3 regions of the Pseudomonas sp. D(2018) genome follow, and region 2 is predicted to be linked to each of the others. Evidence: riboswitches for the same ligand, from Rfam matches in the RefSeq annotation. Region 2 holds a riboswitch; each other region holds the start of a gene.
What was found. Region 2 has a riboswitch for cobalamin ahead of FFS60_RS19695 (TonB-dependent siderophore receptor). Riboswitches for the same ligand answer to the same signal wherever they lie in the genome.

Region 1: it holds a riboswitch for cobalamin, as region 2 does, so the genes downstream of both, btuB (TonB-dependent vitamin B12 receptor) here and FFS60_RS19695 (TonB-dependent siderophore receptor) in region 2, are expected to answer to the same signal.
Region 3: it holds a riboswitch for cobalamin, as region 2 does, so the genes downstream of both, cobW (cobalamin biosynthesis protein CobW) here and FFS60_RS19695 (TonB-dependent siderophore receptor) in region 2, are expected to answer to the same signal.

The regions. Positions count from the first base shown of each region.
Region 1 covers NZ_SCOK01000001.1:259,738-266,580, reverse strand. Annotated here, with positions in the region: gene ttcA (tRNA 2-thiocytidine(32) synthetase TtcA) at 1-419, shown strand, start outside; gene FFS60_RS01105 (DNA-3-methyladenine glycosylase I) at 509-1,180, shown strand; gene FFS60_RS01100 (NAD-dependent deacylase) at 1,223-1,987, shown strand; gene FFS60_RS01095 (C40 family peptidase) at 2,057-2,683, shown strand; gene FFS60_RS01090 (C40 family peptidase) at 2,827-3,354, shown strand; gene FFS60_RS01085 (O-methyltransferase) at 3,362-4,012, shown strand; gene FFS60_RS01080 (hypothetical protein) at 4,018-4,338, shown strand; cobalamin riboswitch at 4,385-4,596, shown strand; gene btuB (TonB-dependent vitamin B12 receptor) at 4,662-6,533, shown strand; gene cobO (cob(I)yrinic acid a,c-diamide adenosyltransferase) at 6,545-6,843, shown strand, end outside.
Region 2 covers NZ_SCOK01000034.1:1,336-8,178, reverse strand. Annotated here, with positions in the region: gene cbiE (precorrin-6y C5,15-methyltransferase (decarboxylating) subunit CbiE) at 1-161, shown strand, start outside; gene FFS60_RS19710 (cobalt-precorrin-5B (C(1))-methyltransferase) at 200-1,297, shown strand; gene FFS60_RS19705 (cobalt-precorrin-6A reductase) at 1,294-2,025, shown strand; gene FFS60_RS19700 (ferredoxin) at 2,022-2,729, shown strand; cobalamin riboswitch at 2,958-3,165, shown strand; gene FFS60_RS19695 (TonB-dependent siderophore receptor) at 3,275-5,392, shown strand; gene FFS60_RS19690 (ABC transporter ATP-binding protein) at 5,392-6,162, shown strand; gene FFS60_RS19685 (ABC transporter substrate-binding protein) at 6,159-6,843, shown strand, end outside.
Region 3 covers NZ_SCOK01000085.1:6,906-13,748, forward strand. Annotated here, with positions in the region: gene cobN (cobaltochelatase subunit CobN) at 1-260, opposite strand, end outside; gene cobW (cobalamin biosynthesis protein CobW) at 302-1,354, opposite strand; cobalamin riboswitch at 1,446-1,639, opposite strand; cobalamin riboswitch at 1,698-1,915, shown strand; gene FFS60_RS27520 (CbtB domain-containing protein) at 2,013-2,204, shown strand; gene FFS60_RS27525 (CbtA family protein) at 2,216-2,926, shown strand; gene FFS60_RS27530 (cobalamin biosynthesis protein) at 2,923-3,324, shown strand; gene cobM (precorrin-4 C(11)-methyltransferase) at 3,330-4,085, shown strand; gene FFS60_RS27540 (sugar nucleotide-binding protein) at 4,198-5,082, shown strand; gene FFS60_RS27545 (NAD-dependent epimerase/dehydratase family protein) at 5,075-6,004, shown strand; gene FFS60_RS27550 (OmpW family protein) at 6,086-6,757, opposite strand.

The DNA.
Region 1 (6,843 bases), on a different contig from region 2:
CCAAGATGGCCCTGGGTCACCACCGCGACGACATCCTGGAAACCTTCTTCCTCAACATGTTCTACGGCGGCACCCTCAAGGCCATGCCCCCGAAGCTGCGTGCCGACGACGGCCGCAACGTGGTGATTCGTCCGCTGGCCTACTGCAACGAGGCCGACATCGAGGCGTACTCCATCCTCAAGGAGTTCCCGATCATCCCGTGCAACCTCTGCGGCTCCCAGGAAAACCTGCAGCGCCAGGTGGTCAAGGAAATGCTCAACGACTGGGAGCGCAAGTCCCCGGGCCGTACCGAGATCATGTTCCGCGCCCTGCAGAACGTGGTGCCCTCGCAGCTGGCCGACCGCAACCTGTTCGACTTCGCCAACCTGCGCATCGACGAAACCGCGGCGCCGCGTACCCTCGACGTGGTCAATATCTGACCTGCCCTTGTAGGAGTGAGCTTGCTCGCGAAGGCTCGCCAGCAAGCTGGCTCCTAAAGGGAATCGTTTCCGCATCGAAAGGACACTGCATGCGCGACTACCGTTGGCTCCACGAGTACTGCCTGAACCGCTTCGGCTCCGCCGAGGCCCTGGAAGCACGTCTGCCGCAACCGCGCAGCGAAGCCGAGCTGCGCGCACTGAGTGACGACCGTTATCTGTCGCTGATGGCCTTGCGGGTATTCCGTGCAGGCCTCAAGCACAGCCTGGTGGACGCCAAGTGGCCCGCCTTCGAAGAGGTGTTCTTCGGCTTCGACCCGGAGAAAGTGGTGCTGATGGGCGCCGAGCATCTGGAGCGTCTAATGCAGGACGCGCGACTGATCCGCCACCTGGGCAAGCTCAAGAGTGTGCCGCGCAATGCGCAGTTCGTGCTGGACGTGGCCCGGGAGAAAGGCAGCTTCGGCGCGCTGATCGCCGACTGGCCGGTGACCGACATCGTCGGCCTGTGGAAGTACCTGGCCAAGCATGGCAACCAGTTGGGCGGGTTGTCGGCGCCGCGCTTCCTGCGCATGGTCGGCAAGGACACCTTCATTCCGACCGATGACATGGTTGCGGCCCTCAAGGCCCAGGACATTATCGACAAGGCGCCCACCAGCCAGAAAGATCTGGCCCAGGTCCAGGCGGCCTTCAACCAGTGGCATGCCGAAAGCGGCCGCCCGCTGTGCCAGCTGTCCGTGATGCTGGCCCATACCGTCAATCACTGAGCCGCGACGGGCGCTCGGCGCCGGCCGGCAGAGGAGGGGAGCATGTCGGATATCCAGCGCGTGGCATCAGCCATCAAGGCGGCCGAGCGAATCCTGGTCATCACCGGGGCCGGGCTGTCGGCTGATTCGGGGTTGCCCACCTATCGCGGATTGGGTGGGCTCTACAACGGCGTGACGGAGGAGGGGTTGCCTATAGAAGAGGCACTCTCCGGGCCGATGCTGCGGCGCAACCCGACGCTCTGCTGGAAGTACCTCGCCCAACTCGGCCGCGCCTGTCTGGGCGCCCGGCCGAACGCCGGTCATGAAGCAATCGCCCAGCTGCAGCGGCTCAAGCCCGAATGTTGGGTGCTGACCCAGAACATCGATGGCTACCACCGCCAGGCGGGCTCGCCGCCGGAGCGGCTGATCGAGATCCATGGCGACTTGTCGCCGCTCTACTGCCAGTCCTGCGGGGCGGAAAGTTCTGACCTTGCCCGACATCTGGCAGGAGAAATGCCTCCCAAATGCCATGAATGTGGTGGTATTCTCCGCCCACCCGTGGTGCTGTTCGAAGAAATGCTCCCAGAGCAGGCCATCGACAGCCTCTACGCCGAGCTACGCAAGGGATTCGATGCGGTGATCTCGGTGGGAACCACGGCGAGCTTTCCTTACATCATCGAGCCCGTCATCCGCACCCGCCAAGCAGGCGGTTTCACCGTGGAAATCAATCCGGCGCTCACCGACCTCAGCCCCGTCGTCGATGTTCACCTCAGAGGAAAGGCCTTAGATGTTTTGCAAGGACTGCTGAGTCACATTTCGGGCGATTAAATTTGCAAATGGATTTGATAGCGGGCATAGTCGCGCCTTCATCAGAAACCATTCGACACGGTCGTGCCCATGCTGAAGCGCTTCGCACCCCTCGTGCCTCTCACCTTCGCTCTGTTTCTCGCCGCTTGCGCAGGCAATGTGCAGCAGCAACCGCAATCCCAGGCCCAGGCCCAGGCTCCCGTAGCCGACGGCGCACCCGATTCGCTGCTGGCGGATCGTGGGCCCACCGCCCTGGATCTTGCCAACCTCACCGACGATGAGCCCTACCAGATGCCGTCCCTGGCCGATGGCCTGCTGGAGCGTGGTTTCGAGCTGGTGGGTACTCCGTATCGCTTCGGTGGCCGTTCCATGAAGACCGGCTTCGATTGCAGCGGTTTCGTCGGTTACCTGTTCAAGGAAGAGGCTGGTATCCAGCTGCCGCGTTCCACTCGCGAAATGATCAACCTGGATGCTCCGGTGATCGCTCGTAGCGAGCTGAAGCCCGGCGACATCGTGTTCTTCAACAATCGTGGCCGCGGCCGCGTCAGTCACGCCGGCATCTATATCGGCGATGATCGCTTCATCCACTCCAGCAGCAGCCGCAGCGGTGGTGTGCGCGTCGACAGCCTCGACGACCGCTACTGGAAGGCCAGCTACATGGAAGCCAAGCGCGTCCTGGCCATGAATACCCCGACTCGCCACCTGCTGCATCGCTGATCCAGCCGGCGCGAGACGACAAGCCGAGGCGGCCCCAAGTGGCCGCCTCGGCTTTTTTCTGCCCAGTCGTGCAGCTTTCGCTTGCAATATCATTGTGAGATCAGCAAATTAGCGTGCATTCCTCAAGTCAGGACTGACTTGCCATGCTCGCACTGAACCGCCTCGCCATCATCACCCTGGCTGCGCTGCTCACCGCTTGTGCGGGCAAGTCACCGCCGCCTTATTCCCCTCCCGCTGTCACCAGCCCTGCCCACTCGTTCTCGCCCGTAGCCGAAGACGTGTTGTTCCGTGCCCTGGGCCTGGTGGGCACGCCCTATCGCTGGGGCGGCAACACCCCTGACAGCGGGTTCGACTGCAGTGGCCTGATCGGCTACGTCTACCGTGACGCCGCGGGTATCGCCCTGCCGCGCTCGACGCGCGAACTGATCTCCATGCGTACACCCAGCATCAGCCTCAATGCCCTGCAAAGCGGCGACCTGGTGTTCTTCGCCACCAATGGCGGCGGGCAGGTCAGCCATGCCGGTATCTATGTAGGCGAGGGGCGTTTCGTCCACGCGCCGCGCACCGGCGGAACGGTGCGTCTGGACAGCCTGTCGAACAGCTATTGGCAACGCAGCTATCTCAGCGCCAAGCGCGTAATCTTCGATCCACGCCTGGCCCAATCCCACTGAGGTTGTCATGACCAACCGCACGCTGAACCTCGACGACGCCCTCTACGGCTATCTCCTCGATGTTTCGCTACGGGACACGCCGCTGTTGCAGCGGCTGCGCGCCGAAACCGCCGTCATGCCCATGGCGCGCTGGCAGATCGCCCCGGAGCAGGGCCAGTTCATGGCCTTGCTGGTCAAACTCACCGGCGCTCGTCGCATTCTCGAAGTGGGCACCTTCACCGGTTACAGTGCCCTGTGCATGGCGGCGGAACTGCCGGCTGACGGCCGGATGATCTGCTGTGACCTGCCCGGCGACTACAACGCCATCGCCCGTCGCTATTGGCAGGAGGCGGGGCTGGCCGAACGCATCGAGCTGCGCCTGGCGCCGGCACTGGATACCCTGGCGAGCCTGGAAGATGACAGCCTCGACCTGATTTTCATCGACGCCGACAAGGCCAACTATCCGGCCTACCTGGAAGAGGCCCTGCGCCTGGTGCGCCAGGGCGGGATGATCCTTTTCGATAACGTGCTCTGGAGCGGTCGCGTGCTGGAAGCCGAGCCGGACAGCGCCGACACCCGCGCCATTCAGGCCCTGAATCTGACCCTGAAGACTGATGAGCGCATCGACCTGTCGCTGCTGCCCGTGGGCGATGGCCTGACGCTCTGCCGCAAGCGCTGACGGGTATGCCCGAACCGATACGCCTGCCGCCCCAGCCCGATGCCTGCGAGTTGTGTGGCCGGCCTGCCGCGCTCACCCGTCATCACCTGATTCCCAAGGCCCTGCACGACAAGCCCTACGTGCAGAAGCGCTACGCGAAAAACGAGCGCATCACCGCCACCCTCTGGGTGTGCAGGCCCTGCCACAACCAGATCCACAAGCTGTTCAGCGAAAAGGAGCTGGCCCTGAACTACAACAGCCGGGAGGCCCTGTTGGGTGACGAGCGCCTGCGCACCTTCGTCGACTGGCTGGCGGGCAAACCCGCCGGCTTCAATCCGAGGCACTGAATGGCACGTGTCCGCTAGCATTTGACGCTACCCCGCGCACCCTCTAACCTTCGCCGCTGCCTCAGGTGCCCCGTGGTTCTGAACTACGGGGTGAAACAGGGAAGCCGGTCCATTCCGATGAAGAATCCGGCGCTGCCCCCGCAACGGTAGGCGAGTAGAAGTCGCAATCGGCCACTGTGCTAACGCATGGGAAGGCGCGGCACAGGAGCTCAGCTCCACTCGCAAGCCCGGAGACCGGCCTGTCGCAACCTGGGCATCGCGGAGCCTTCCGCATGCAGTACCCCCTACAGATGTCGCGCGGGTGGCACGACGGAGATCCAACCTTGATTCGCAAGCCTTTCATCAGGCCGGCGGCGCTTGCGCTGCTCGGCGGTACGTCCGTTTCCCCTTTCCTGGCCGCAGCGCCCCTGACGCTGGATGAGCAGGTCGTCACCGCCACCCGCAGCGAGCAGCCGGTGCGCGCCAGTCTTGCTGCCACCACCGTGATCGACCGCGAAGAGATCGAGCGCAGCCAGGCACAGTCCGTCCCCGACCTGCTGCGCAAGGTGCCGGGCGTCACCCTCAGCAATAACGGTGGGCCGGGCAAGAACACCACGCTGTTCATGCGCGGCACAGAGTCCGATCACGTGTTGGTGCTGATCGATGGCGTCAAGGTCGGCTCGGTGAGCGCCGGGCTGACGGCCTTCCAGGACCTGCCTGTCGAGCTGATCGAACGCATCGAGGTCGTCCGTGGGCCGCGCTCCAGCCTTTATGGCTCCGAAGCCATTGGCGGCGTGATCCAGATATTCACCCGCAAAGGTGGCAAGGAAGGGGCCAAGCCTTGGTTCTCCGCAGGCTACGGCACTCACGACAGTTATGAAGGCAGCGCTGGCGTGTCCGGTGGCGATGGCAAAGCCTGGTACAGCCTCGGCGTTAGCAGCCAGGACACCGACGGCATCAATTCCCGGCGCCTGGGCAGTGATTACTACGAGCCCGATGCCGACGGCTACCGCAACCTTTCCGGCAGCCTGCGCGCCGGTTACCGGTTCGAGAATGGTCTGGAACTGGACGGCACGCTGATGCGCGCCAAGGCGCACAACGACTACGACGACATCGACCAGTTCGGCTTCTTCCACCCGCTGGGCGGCCACAACGCTAATGCCGACAACCGCCAGGAACTGTTGGGTGGTCGTGCGCGCTTCAGTCCGGTCGAAATCTGGGATGTGACCCTGCAGGCCGGCCGTAGCGAAGACAAATCCACCAGTTGGACCGACGGCGTGTTCGATGCGCGCTTCGATTCCAAGCGGGACAGCGCCTCCTGGCTCAACGACCTTACCCTGGCCGAAGGGCATGTACTGACCCTCGGCTACGACTGGCAGCGTGACCGGGTCAGCAGCTCCACGGCCTTCGAGAAAGATTCCCGCCTGAACAAGGGCTGGTTCGCCCAGTACCTGGGTGAGTACGGCCGCCAGGACTGGCAACTCAGTCTGCGTCGCGACGACAACGAGCAGTTCGGCACCCACGACACCGGCAATGCCGCCTGGGGCTACGCCCTGACCGACGCCGTGCGCTTCAGCCTGAGCTACGGCACCGCCTTCAAGGCGCCCAGCTTCAACGAGCTGTACTACCCGGGCTACGGCAACCCCGACCTGGACGCGGAAACCTCGGAAAGCTTCGAAGCTGGCCTTGCCGGTCAACACGACTGGGGCCGCTGGTCGATCAACGCCTACCGTACCCATGTGGACGACCTGATCGCCTACGACTCCACCCTCGGCCTCTATGGCGGCCCCAACAACATCGGCAAGGCGCGCATCGACGGCCTGGAGCTGGTCCTCGGTAGCCAGTGGCTGGGCTGGGACTGGAACGCCAACGCCACCTTCCTCGATCCGCAGAATCGCGAGTCCGGCGCCAATTCGGGCAACGATCTGCCGCGTCGTGCGCGCGAGGTGTTCAATCTGGACCTGGACCGCCGCTTCGGCCGCTTCGGCATCGGCGCCACGCTGCATGCCGAGGGTCGCAGCTACAACGACCTGGCCAACCGCGAACGCGTGGCCGGCTACGCTACCGTCGACCTGCGCGGCGAGTACTGGCTGACCGAGGAGTGGCGCCTGCAGGCCAAAGTGACCAACCTGCTGGACGCCGACTATGAAACCGCTCTGGACTACAACCAGCCGGGGCAGGCAGTGTTTTTCAGCGTTCGCTATCAAGCGCTTTGAGGGGATCACCCATGACCGAATCCGCAGATCGCGATGTCCGCCACAAGGCCCGCATGCAACGCAAGAAGGCCGTGGTCGACGAGAAGATCGCCCAGGCCCAGGACGAATACGGCCTGCTGCTGGTTCATACCGGCAACGGCAAGGGCAAGAGCAGTTCGGCCTTTGGCATGGTCGCCCGCGCCTTGGGGCACGGCCTCAAGGTGGGGGTGGTGCAGTTCATCAAGGGCGGCATGTCCACCGGTGAAGAGAACTTCTTCCGCCGCTTCCCCGAAGAGGTCAGCTACCACGTGATGGGCGAGGGCTACACCTG
Region 2 (6,843 bases):
CCAACGCCGTGACTCTGCAGAGCGAAGCTATGCTGGTAGCCTTTCGCGAGCTGCACGGCGGCGAACTCACCCGCATCGCCGTCGCCCAGGCACAGCCGCTGGGCGGCTTCGATACCTGGCGTTCGGCGTTGCCGATTACCTTGCTTGAAGTGACCAAGTGATCCCTAGGTAAAACCCTTGAGCGGACCCGCCATTCTCCATGCGTGACGAAACCCCCGAACAACCCGCTCCCCTGCGCAGTGGCTACACCACTGGCAGCTGCGCCACGGCCACCAGTCTGGCCGCGGCGCGCCTGCTCTTGGGCGGCGTGGCGGCGGATGCGGTGGAGATCGTCCTGCCCAAGGGCCAGCAGGTGCTGATGCGCCTGGAGTTCTGTCGCTTGATCGAGGGCGGAGCCGAGGCAGGCACCCTGAAGGACGCTGGCGACGACCCGGACGTGACCCATGGCGCGCTGATCTACGCCCAGGTGCGCCTGGCTACCGCGCCGGGTGTGCGTTTCCATGCCGGCCCCGGCGTAGGCACCGTCACCAAACCCGGCCTGACACTGGCCGTGGGCGAGCCGGCGATCAATCCGGTACCCCGGCAGATGATGATTGAGCACCTCACTCGACTCGCTGGCGACCACGGGTTTGCCGGCGGCTTCGAGGTGACGATCTGCGTCGAGGGCGGCGAGGCGCTGGCGCTGAAAACCATGAACCCGCGCCTCGGCATTCTCGGCGGCCTTTCCATCCTGGGCACCACCGGAATCGTCCGACCGTTCTCCTGTTCGGCCTATATCGCATCGATCCATCAGGGCATCGATGTCGCCCGCGCCAACGGCTTCACCCACCTGGCGGCCTGCACCGGCAACGCCAGCGAAGACGCCATGCGTCGTCGCTACCACATGGACGACACCGCGCTGATCGAGATGGGCGACTTTGCCGGTGCCGTGCTCAAGCACCTGCGCAAGGCACCCGTGGAAAAACTCAGCCTGTGCGGCGGCTTCGGCAAGATCAGCAAACTCGCCGCCGGCCATATGGACCTGCACAGCCGCAACTCCAGCATCGACCTGCCGCTGTTGGCGCAGTGGGCTGCCGAACTGGGCGCAAGCGCCGAATTGCAGGCGGCCATGCGCGGTGCCAATACCAGCCAGCTGGCGCTGGTCATGGCCCATGACGCCGGCATTCCCCTGGGCAATATGGTCTGCGCCCACGCCCTGGCCTTCGCCCGCAAGACGGTGCCGGCCAGCGTGGCGCTGGAAGTCTTCGCCATCGATCGCCAGGGCAATATCGTCGGCGAGGCTGTGGAGCAACGATGAAACGCATCCTCCTGCTGGGCGGCGTCAGCGAAGCCCTGGCGCTGGCGCGCCGCCTCGGCCCCGAACATGTCTACAGCCTCAAGGGCCTTGGCAAGGTGCCGGATGACCTGGCCTGCCAGGTACGCGTGGGGGGCTATGGCGGCGCCGAGGGACTGGCGCATTTCATCGCGGAGGAGGGCATCGATCTGCTGGTCGATGCCACCCATCCCTACGCCGCACAGATGAGCCGGAACGCCGCGACGGCGGCCGAACAGGCGGGCATTTCCTGCTGGGCCTTGCGTCGCGCCGGTTGGCAGGCAAGCCCGGATGACGACTGGCAAGAGGTGGCCGATTGGGCCGAGCTGATCGAAGCCCTGAAGCGTTTCCGTCGCCCCTTCTTCACCCTCGGCCGCGAACCTTTGGAGCACCTGCACGAGATCCCGCCGCAGCAGCACTGGACCGTGCGCTGCCTGCAGGGGCAGCCGGCGGGTGAACGCTTTGAGGTGATCGGCGCCCGTGGCCCCTTCGATCTGGACGGCGAGCGTGAGTTGTTCGCGCGGCTGCACAGCGACGTGCTGATCAGCAAGAACAGCGGCAGCCAGTCCACCGAACCCAAGCTGCAAGTGGCCCGCGAGCTGGGGCTGCCGATACTGATCCTCAAGCGCCCGGAGCTGCCGCCCGTGGCCCGTGAATTCGATTCCGTCGAAGGCCTCTGGCAGGCCCTCGCCATCCATCTGGACACCCCATGACCGCAACACCTTACGCCCGCGTGCTGTTCGCCGGGCCGGACCTTGCCGAAGGCTCTTTCGCCGAACTCTTCCGTCGCCAGCTCATCGCCCTGCGTGGCGAGGAGGCGCTGGCCGATATCGTCGACACCTCAGCCGGTCATGACGGGCTCTGGCAGACGGTGCAGGCCAGTCCCCGCCCATTGCTGGTGATCGACCTCGACCCGCAATCGTCCGCCCAGCATCTGGACTGGCTGCGCAGCGAACTGGCGGTTCTGGGCGCTCCGGAGCACCTCTTCGTCGCCAGCCTCCTCGGCCAGTTCGACAGCGATCCGGCCGGCGCCGCTTGTGCACTGGCCGGGCGTGCCGAACTGCACCTGGAGTGCGCGAGTGTGCCGGCGATTCCCGCCAGCCACGCCTGGTCCTGCATTCCGCCCCATGCCCGCCGCCTGCTGCTGTGCAACGGCCCCCGCTGCACCCGCCGTGGTGCGTTGCCGTTGTGGAAGAAGCTGCGCGAAACCCTCAAGGCCACGGGCAAGCTGGAGTGTGAAGGCGGCGTGCACATCACCCGTACCCAGTGCCAGTTCCCCTGCGACCTCGGCCCTACCGCCAGCCTCTATCCCGACGGGGAGTGGTACCGGATGCGCGACGAGGAAGAGGTCCTGCGCTGGGTGCAGGAGCGGATCGTGGAAGAGCGCCAAGTACCGGATTTGCTGATTAAGACGTAGGGGCGCCGGGAAGTGTCCCGGCGAACCTGGTAAGGGGCATTGAACGTTGCCGCCTGCAACCTCACATCGCTGAGATTGGCGTGTTCAGCGATCACCTTCGGATGTTCTGAGCGAATGGCTCCATTGCGCCCCAGGAGACTGGGAGCCGCCCGACTATCCAGTTTGCGCACCGGGATTATTGCGGGTTTCTCGCCGGGGCTGAGCTTGACTCCCCCACCCACGAATGTTCCTATCCGCGCCGCTTCAGGTGTCTCACGCCGCCGCGCGTGAGGTTAAACGGGAAGCCGGTGCGTTCCGAGAGGAACCAGTCCGGCGCTGCCCCCGCAACGGTAAGTGAGCGAAACCCTCAACAGGCCACTGTGCTGCACAGCATGGGAAGGCGAGGTTTTCATGACCCTCACAAGCCCGGAGACCGGCCTGAGGCATTCGTTTGGCAACCCGCGGTGGGCGGGCGTTGACGCTGACCGTGGGTGCCTGCGCGCCCGCGTCTGCTTTTGCGCGTTCCATCGGGATTGCCGTGCCTTGCACCCTGAATTGGAATTCCCATGGCGCGCTATCCCCAGTCTTCATCCCTGTTCGTCCTCGCCGGCCTGCTGGCGACATCCTCGGCCTTCGCTGAATCCCCGGCCCTGAGCCTGCCGGCCACCCAGGTCGATGGCCAGGTCCTGGAACCTGCCGAAACCGATCTGCACAAGTCCCAGTCAACCGCTTCGCGGCTCGGCCTCTCCGCGTTGGAAACCCCGGCCAGCACCACCTCCCTCAGCGGCGACACCCTGCGCGAGCGCAATGCCCGCAGCGCCCAGGACGCCGTGACCCGCACCCCCGGCCTCAGCTTCATCGGCACCCCCGGCGATGGTGGCACCGGCCTCTCGGCGCGGGGCTTCACCGGGCATGCCTCGGTGATGCAACTGTTCGACGGCATCCGCCTCTACACCGGCATGGGCACCACCACGTTCCCCACCGATCCCTGGCAACTGGAGGGCATCGAGGTGTTGCGCGGTCCGGCCTCCAGTCTCTATGGCGAAGGCGCTACCGGGGCGGTGATCAACTACCTGTCGAAGACGCCCTTCGAGGGCGAAATCCGCAACCAGGTGCGCCTGGGCTACGGCTCCTACGATCGCAGCCAGTTCGCCCTGGACAGCGGCGGCTCCCTCAGCGACAGCCTGAGCTACCGCGCCACCGTCAACCGCCAGGCGACCCAGGGCTGGGTGGACCGGGGCGATGCCCGGAGCCTGAGCTTGGGTGCCGCCCTGCGCTGGCAGGCCAGCGACGACCTGGCCTTTACCCTGGCCCATGACCAGGGCGACCTGGAGCCCGGCAGCTACTTCGGCACCCCGCTGATCAACGGCCGCTACCGCGAGAGCCTGCGGGAGAAGAACTACAACCTGCGCAATGCCGAGCAGCACTACAACGACCAGTGGACCCGCCTGACCACCGACTGGACCCTCTCCGACCAGGTCAGCGCCAGCAACCAGCTCTACTACCTGAAGTCGCGGCGCTACTGGCGCAATGCCGAGGCCTACACCTGGGACGACAGCCGCGAGGACATGCTGCGCAGCGACTACCTGCGCATCAAGCACCATCAGCAGCAGATCGGCGATCGCCAGACCTTCACCTTCGATCATTCGCTGTTGGGTCTGGCCAGCCGCACCCTGGTGGGCACCGAGGTCAACCGCATCCGCTTCGACCTGACCAACAACTCGCCCTACAACGATATCGGCGGCGACTACATCGACCCCTGGAACCCGGCGCCTGGCTATTACCAGAGCGCGTCCGCGTACCGCCCGCACTCGCGCAGCCAGACCCGCACCTTCGCCCTGTTCGCCGAGAATCAGCTGCAGCTCAGCGAGCGCTGGTCCCTGATCACCGGTGCGCGCCGCGACCAGGTGCACATCGACCGTGACGATCTGCGCGCCGGCACCCGCAGCGACCGCAGCCTTTCCGGCGGCAACTGGCGCGCGGGCCTGGTCTACGCACTGACGCCGAATGCCTCGCTCTACGGCCAGTACGGCACCAGCAAGGACGGGGTGAACAACCTCATCAGCCTCAACCCGACCCAACAGCAGATGGACCTCACCGAGGCCCGTCAGACCGAGCTCGGCTTCAAGCAGCAGTTCTGGGAAGGGCGCGGGCAGTGGACGGTGGCCGGCTACCACATCGTCAAGGAGAAGCTGCTGACCACCGACCCGGTGACCCGTGTCGCCGAGCAGATCGGCCAGCAATCCGCCGACGGCATCGAAGCCAGCCTGGAGCTGAGCCTGGCCCGAGGCTGGCAGGTGTCGGCCAACGCCTCGGTGGTACGCGCCGAATACGACGAGTTCTATCAGGGCGGCGTTTCCCGCGCCGGCAATCGCCCGGTGGACGTGCCGCGTCGCACCGCCAACCTTTGGGTGAACAAGGCGCTGCCCGGCAATGTTCGCGCGGGCGCCGGCCTGCGCTACGTGGATGACCGCTACGCCGACACCGCCAACCAGATCGAGGTGCCCGGCTACACCGTGGCAGACGCCAACCTGAGCTGGCGCGCCACGCCCCAGCTGACCCTGGGCCTGGAGCTGAACAACCTGTTCGACCGCCAGTACGCGGTGAGCCAGACCAACAGCGGCCAGCAGTGGTTCCTCGGCGAGCCGCGCTCGTTCTTCGTCACCACGGACATCACGTTCTGATGGCGCGCCTTTCGCTGCACGACCTGGCCTGGGCTCCGAGCCCGGGCCAGTCCTTGCTGGAAGGCGTCGAGATGGCGGTGGGGGAGGGCGAATTCGTCGGGCTCATCGGCCCCAACGGCAGCGGCAAGACCAGCCTGCTGCGTTGCGCCTATCGCTTCCATCGCCCCCAGCAGGGCCGCGTCGAGCTGGAGGGCGCCAACCTCTGGCGGCAATCACCACGCTGGAGCGCCCAGCGCATCGCCGTGGTCCTGCAGGAGTTTCCCCAGGACTTCGGCCTCAGCGTGGCCGAGGTGGTCGCCATGGGACGCATGCCGCACAAGGGGTTGCTGGACGGTGACAGCGAAGAAGACCAGCGCCTGGTGGATGAGGCGCTGGCGCGTGTGGGGTTGGTGGAGCGCCGCATCCAGCCCTTCGAAAACCTGTCCGGCGGCGAGAAGCAGCGCGTGCTGTTGGCCCGCGCCCTGGTGCAGCAACCGCAGGTCCTGATCCTCGACGAGCCCACCAACCACCTGGACCCGCGCTACCAACTGGACCTGCTGCGCCAGCTCCGCAGCCTGGGGCTGGGTGTTCTCGCCAGCTTCCACGACCTCAACCTGGCCGCCGCTTTCTGCGACCGCCTCCATGTGCTCGACGGCGGCCGCCTGGTGGCCAGCGGCGCACCGGCCGACGTGCTGACAGAAGACCTGCTGCTGCAGGTGTTCGGCACCGAGGCGCTGGTGGACCTCCATCCCGTTGCCGGTCACCCACGGATTACCTGGATCACCCGATGAAGCCATTTCTCATGTCCCTGGGCGCAAGCCTGCTGTTCGTCGCCACTTTCACCCAGGCCGGGCACTACCCGGTCACCATCACCAGTTGCCAGCGTGAAGTGCGTTTCGAGCGTGCGCCGCAGCGCGCCGTCAGCCAGGACGTCAACCTGACCGGCATGCTGCTCGCCCTCGGCCTGCGCCCGAACATGGCGGGCTACAGCGGCATCAGCGGCTGGAAGACCCTGGATGAGGATTTCCGCGCGCAACTGACCGGCCTGCCGGAACTGGCGCCGCGCTACCCCTCGGTGGAAAACCTGCTGAATGCCGGTGCCGACCTGTTCTTCGCCGGCTGGAACTACGGCATGCACGTGGGGGGCGAGGTCACGCCGGCCACGCTCGCGCCGCTGGGCATTCCGGTGTACGAGCTGACCGAGTCCTGTGCCCACGTGATGCCGCGTGACGCCGCGCGTCTCGAGGATCTCTACGCCGACCTGCTCAACCTGGGGCGCATCTTCGATGTGGAGCCGCGCGCCGACGCGCTGGTGAGCGACCTGCGTGGCCGGGTGGAACGGGTGCGTCAACGCGTGCCGAAAGACGTGCCGGCGCCGAGCGTATTCCTCTATGACAGCGGTGAGGACCGACCCTTCACGGCGGGTCGCCTGGCCATGCCGCAGGCGCTGATCGAGGCGGCCGGTGGACGCA
Region 3 (6,843 bases), on a different contig from region 2:
TGAACGGAGATCAGGATGACCTTGGCATGCTGCAGCACCTCGTCGACGTAGAGGTCCACCGAGGCGTGGTTCTGCAACTGCATGGGGTTGGCCAGGCGCAGGCTCGGGTAGTCGTCGGGCAATTCGCGGGCGGCCTCGGCCAGCAGCGCCAGGTGCGAGTCGCCGCTGCAGAGGATCACCAGTTCGGCGGGTGTCTGGGCCAGGTGGGCGATGCCGTCGTCCGGGACGAAGCCGCCGGGTTGGGTGCGCAGGAGGTGCATTTACTCCCCTTTCCCTCTGGGAGAGGGGATTTGAATGCGTTTCATACGAGAGCCGTGCGCAGCTCGTTGGCAATCACTGCCTGATCCAGTTCCTGACCGATCACCACCAGGCGGGTGCTGCGGGTTTCGTCGGTCAGCCACTTGCGGTCGAAGTGCTTGTCGAAACGCTTGCCGACGCCCTGGATCAGCAGGCGCATGGGTTTGCCGGGGATGGCGGCGAAGCCCTTGATGCGCAGGATGTCGTGGCGCACCACCAGTTGGCCGAGGGCTTTGATCAGGGCGGCTTCTTCCACTTCCGGCAGGTCGACGTGAAAGGAGTCGAACTCGTCGTGGTCGTGGTCTTCATGACCTTCGTGGTCATGGTGGGTGGGGCGGCTGTCGATGTGCAGTTCCGCCTCGGCGTTCAGGCCCAGCAGCACGCTGAGCGGCAGCTTGCCGGCGCTGGCTTCGACGATCTTCACCGCAGGTGGCAGTTCCTCGGCCACCTCGGCGCGCACGGCGGCCAGGGCCTCGGCGTCGAGCAGGTCGGCCTTGTTGAGGATCACCAGGTCGGCGCTGGCCAACTGGTCTTCGAACAGTTCGTGCAGGGGGGATTCATGGTCGAGGTTCGGGTCCTGCTTGCGCTGCTCGTCCACCTGCTCGGGGTGGGCGGCGAAGGTGCCAGCGGCCACGGCCGGGCTGTCGACCACGGTGATGACGGCGTCGACGGTGCAGGCGTTGCGGATTTCCGGCCACTGGAAGGCTTGCACCAGCGGCTTGGGCAGGGCGAGGCCGGAGGTTTCGATGAGGATCTGGTCAAGGTCGCCACGGCGCGCTACCAATTCGCGCATGACCGGGAAGAACTCTTCCTGCACGGTGCAGCACAGGCAGCCGTTGGCCAGCTCGAAGACGCGGCCAACGGCCTCTTCTTCGGTGCAGCCGATAGAGCACTGCTTGAGGATCTCGCCGTCGATGCCCAGCTCGCCGAACTCGTTGACGATCACCGCGATACGGCGGCCTTCAGCGTTGTCCAGCATGTGGCGCAGGAGGGTGGTCTTACCGGAGCCGAGGAAGCCGGTGACGATGGTGACGGGGAGTTTGGCCAGGGTTTTCATGCGCGCCTCTGCGTGGTCGGTCGGCGGGCATGACGAACGCAGCGGGGCTCGCCCCGCGCAACGGATTCGCCACCGGATCACCCCGCCCGGTTGTCTGGAATGTCGTCGAGGCAGGTCTCCTGGCTCACGACCCTGCGCTTGGCGCGGCACCTTCGCCTTCCCGCTTGCGCAGTGGCGTTTCGAAAGGCCTGGGGGCGTTCACAGTTGCGGGGGCAGCCGTGGCCTTGACCACGTTCCCTCTTAGCTCCGGCGTACAGCCGGAGAACCTCGAAAGGGCGAAGGCTACGCAGCGCCTGGGCGACGGTCAATCACGGCAGTTGACGCTTGGTCGGACTCGTGATGTCCTAGCACGGTTTTTTCAGGTGCCTTGCGTCGCCGTACGCGAGGTGAAACGGGAAGTCGGTGCGTCCATTTTCGGACTAGTCCGACGCTGCCCCCGCAACGGTAAGCGATCGTAGGGTTAAGTACGCCACTGTGCCGACACGGCATGGGAAGGCATGCCCGTCCAGCCACAGGCTGGCGTCGTGAGCCCGGAGACCGGCCTGATCAGCTTTTTGGCAACCCGCGGTGGGCGGGCGCAAGCCGGAAATCGGGGTGCTCCTGCGCCCGCTTCCCTCGCGCGCGTTCCTCTGCCGGTATCGTTAGCAACGCAGAGGGAATCTCCATGTCCAGCCGCACCCTGTCCCATTCCGCCGCTTCTTCCTCGACCCTGGCCCAACGCCTGCTGCTGGCCATCGGTGCCAGCCTGATCGGCCTGTCCCTGGTGTATTTCGCCGGCTTCTCGCATATCGAGGCCATGCACAACGCCGCTCACGACACTCGCCACAGTGCCGCCTTCCCCTGCCATTGAGTGATTCCCGGATGATCAAGCGCATCGCCCAGACCGCCGGTTTCGCTGGTCTGATCGCAGCCCTGGTGCTGACCCTGTTGCAGAGCCTGTGGGTCACCCCGCTGATTCTCCAGGCGGAAACCTATGAAAACGCCGAACCTGTCGCTCAGGTTGAGCACGACCATGAGCATGGTGGAGCTGCCGTGGCCCATACCCACGAACACAGCGCCGAAGCCTGGGCGCCGGAAGATGGTTGGCAGCGCACCCTCTCCACGGGTGGCAGCAACCTGGTGGTCGCAGTAGGTTTCGCCTTGATTCTTGCCGGACTGTTCAGCCTGCGTGGCCCGACCCGTGCCTGGCAGGGCCTGCTCTGGGGCCTGAGTGGTTTCGCCACGTTCGCCCTGGCACCGTCCCTTGGCTTGCCGCCGGAACTGCCGGGCACCGCCGCCGCTGATCTGGCCCATCGTCAGACCTGGTGGGTCGGCACTGCCGCTTCCACTGCCGTGGGGCTGGCGCTCATTGCCTTCGGCCGCCATTGGGCTCTGCGCGTGCTGGGCGTCGTACTGCTGGTGATCCCCCATGTCGTAGGTGCGCCGCAGCCCGAAGCCCACTCCAGCCTGGCGCCGGAAGCGCTGGAACATGAGTTCATCGCTGCTTCCCTGATCACCAATGCGGTGTTCTGGGCCGTGCTGGGCTGGGCCGCGGCCTGGCTGTACCAGCGTCACGCGTCGCCGTCTGCTTGAAGCTGGTCGCTGGGCTGGGCTGCCGACGCGGCTGCCCGACGGACGAATTGCAAGGCCTGCTGATGCAGTGCCTTGCCGAAGCCGGCGCTTCACTCGATGATCTGGCCGCGCTGGCCAGCAGTGAGGCGAAGGCCGCGGAGCCGGGGCTGATCGCCCTGGCCGAGCGGTTGCGGCTGCCGCTGTATTTCCTGCCTGCGGATATCCTTGTTGCGGAGGACATGCGCCTGAGCCAGCCCTCCGAGCGTGTCCGGGAGGTCGCCGGCAGTGCGGGCGTGGCGGAGGCCGCCGCCCTGGTCCAGATCGAAGTCCTGTTCGGCGGTCGCGCCGCCCTGCTCATCGACAAACGTCGCAGCGCCGGTGCTACTTGCGCCCTGGCCTGCATCCTGCACGAGGCTTGACGGCCATGACGGTCTATTTCATCGGCGCCGGCCCCGGCGATCCAGAACTCATTACCGTGAAGGGCCAGCGCCTGATCCGCGCCTGTCCGGTGATTCTCTACGCCGGTTCGCTGGTGCCCGAGGCCGTGCTGGCCGGGCACCGCGCGGAGTTGGTGGTAAACACCGCTGAACTGCATCTGGATGAGATCGTCACGCTGCTGGTCGAAGCCCATGCCAGGGGCCAGGACGTGGCGCGGGTGCATTCGGGTGATCCATCGCTCTACGGCGCCATCGGCGAGCAGATTCGCCACCTGCGCGAACGGGACATCCCCTTCGAAGTGGTGCCGGGGGTAACGGCGACTGCCGCGTGCGCCGCGCTGCTGGGTTGCGAGCTGACTCTGCCGGAGGTTTCCCAGACCCTGATCCTCACCCGTTACGCCAGCAAGACGCGCATGCCTGAAGGGGAAGAACTAGGCGATCTGGCCCGTCACCGCGCGACCATGGCCATTCACCTGGGCGTGAGCCAACTGGCGAAAATAATCGAAGAACTGCTGCCGCACTACGGCGCCGACTGCCCCATTGCCGTGATCCATCGCGCCAGCTGGCCGGACCAGGAGCAGGTCACCGGCACCCTGGGGGACATCCTGCCCAAGGTCACGGCACGGGATTTCCGCCGCACGGCGCTGATCCTGGTGGGCGAGGTGCTGGCCGCCGAAGGCTTTGCCGATTCCTCCCTTTATCGGGCCGATCACGCTCATCTCTACCGACCCGGCAAGGCGTAGCCGCCACGCGGCTAGTGACGTACGCCGGTGAAACCCGCAGAATGCGGCTCTTATGCGGCGGGCAATTGGCCCGCACACTCTCTCTAACCGGCTTTAAGCGACCTTTTTCTCTATGCGAATGCGCTTGATGCTGTTGGGTGGCGGCAATTCACTCGGACAGGCGCTGATTCGCCAGGGTGCCGAGGAAGACATAGGTTTTCTCGCTCCGCGCCCGCCCGAACAGGGTTGGGACGCCGCCAGCCTGACCCAGCTGCTCGATGACACCCGGCCTGACGCCGTGGTCAACCTCGCCTACTACTTCGACTGGTTCCAGGCCGACGAAGTCAGTGGCCTCCGCCTGGCCGCCCAGGAGCGAGGCGTGGAACGTCTGGCCGAACTCTGCCAGCACCACAGCATCGTCCTGCTGCAGCCCTCCAGCTACCGGGTATTCGACGGCTCCCGCGCCACGGCCTACAGCGAGAAGGATGAAACCGTCCCGCTCAGCGAGCGCGGTCAGGCGATCTGGCGTATGGAACAGAGTGTCCGTGCCGTCTGCCCCAAACACGTGCTGCTGCGTTTCGGCTGGTTGCTGGACGACAGCCGCGAGGGTTCCCTGGGGCGTTTCCTCAGTCGTGCAGAGCGGGCCGAAGAAATTTGCCTGGCCGACGACCGCCGCGGTAACCCGACCCCGGTTGACGATGCTGCGCGGGTGTTGCTGGCCGTGATCAAACAGCTGGACTGCGCCGCGCCGCTCTGGGGCACCTATCACTACGGTGGCCACGAAGCGACCACGCCTCTCGCACTGGGCCAGGCCCTGCTCAGCGAGGCCCGCAACCTGCATCCGCTGACGGTGCAGGACATCACGCCCCAGGCCCACGCCGCCCGTCCCGATGCGGCGGACGAGCCGCAGAACGCAGTGCTGGCCTGCAAGAAAATCCTCCATACCTTCGGCATCAAGCCGCGCGCCTGGCGTGCTGCGCTGCCGACCCTGCTGGATCGTTACTACCGCCATGGCTGATTCCCCCATCCTCATTACCGGAGGCGCCGGATTCATCGGCTCGCACCTGGCCGATGCGCTGCTCGCCAAGGGCCATGCCGTGCGCGTGCTGGACAACCTCTCCACCGGCAGACGTTCCAACCTGGCACTGGACAACCCAAAGCTGGAGCTGATCGAGGGCGATGTGGCCGACGCGGCCCTGTTGACTCGCGCCATGGCTGGCTGCAAGGCAGTGGCGCATCTGGCGGCGGTGGCGTCGGTGCAGGCCTCGGTGGACGATCCGGTGGCGACCCACCAGAGCAATTTCATTGGCACCCTGAATGTCTGCGAGGCCATGCGCGAGCACGGCGTCAAGCGGGTGATCTTCGCGTCCAGCGCAGCGGTCTATGGCCAGAACGGCGAAGGCACTGCGATTGATGAGGACACGCCCAAGGCGCCGTTGACACCCTACGCGGTGGACAAGTTGGCCAGCGAGCAGTACCTGGATTTCTATCGCCGCCAGCACGGGCTGGAACCGGCGGTATTCCGCTTCTTCAATATCTTCGGTCCGCGCCAGGACCCATCCTCACCCTATTCCGGGGTGATCAGCATCTTCACCGAGCGCGCGCTGGCCGGGCTGCCGATCACCGTGTTCGGCGATGGCGAGCAGACCCGCGACTTCGTCTATGTCGGCGATCTGGTGCAGGTGCTGGTGCAGGCCCTGGAAGCGGAGTGGCTTGAAGTCGGGCCGGTAAACGTGGGTCTCAATCAGGCCACCAGTCTCAAGCAACTGCTGGCCGCTATCGGCGACGTACTGGGTGGCTTGCCGCCGGTGACCCACGCCGAATCGCGCGCCGGGGATATCCGTCATTCGCGGGCCAACACTGCCCGCCTGCTGTTGCGCTATGACTTCCCGCAACCCACCCCGCTCAAGCTGGGCGTAGCGCGGCTGTTGGGGCGCTGATCCCACCTGTCCCTGTACTTCGCCAACACATGAAAGGCGCCCGAAGGCGCCTTTTTACTGGGCGGTTGCCAGGGGAGTGGCTTAGAACTTGTAGCCGACACCCACCATGTAGACCCACGGGTCGACGTCCACGTCGACTTTGACCTTGCCCACACCGGCCAGGTCGGTTGTGGCCTGGGTGTCGATATCGATGTACCAGACGGCGGCGTTCAGCAGGATGTTGTCAGTCAGCATGTAGTCCATGCCGACCTGTGCAGCCAGGCCCCAGGAGTCGTCCAGGTCCAGGTTGCTGAAGCCCTGGCCCTTGCGCTGGCCGGTCAGGCTTTCGTCGAAGAACAGGGTGTAGTTGATACCGGCGCCGACATAGGGCTGGAAGGCGGAGCCAGGGGCCATCGGGTAGTACTGGAGGCTCAGGGTCGGCGGCAGCTGCTTGATGTCGGCCAGCTTGCCATCCAGCGCACCAAGGCCCTTCACGCCTACTTCATGCTGGAACGGGGTAGCAGCAAGCAGTTCCAGGCCGACATGGTCGGTGAGCATGTAGGTGCCGGTCAGGCCCAGTTGGGTGTCGCTGTCCAGGGTGGCTTTGGTGCCACCGACCTTGCCCCCGGCGATCGACAGGGCGGAGCTGTCTTCGTTCGGGCTTACGGTGGCGGCGCCGGCGCGAATGACCACATCGCCGGCCTTGTGGGCCTGGGCCAGGGGCGACGCGATGGCGAGGGCGAGCAGGGAGGCGGTGAGAAGATGCTTGCGCATGGAAGGCTCCAGTTGGTTCTAAGTGTGTTTGGCTGGAGCCAGTTTCAGTAATTAGCAAGCTTCGTATCTTGATCCAGAGCAATGTC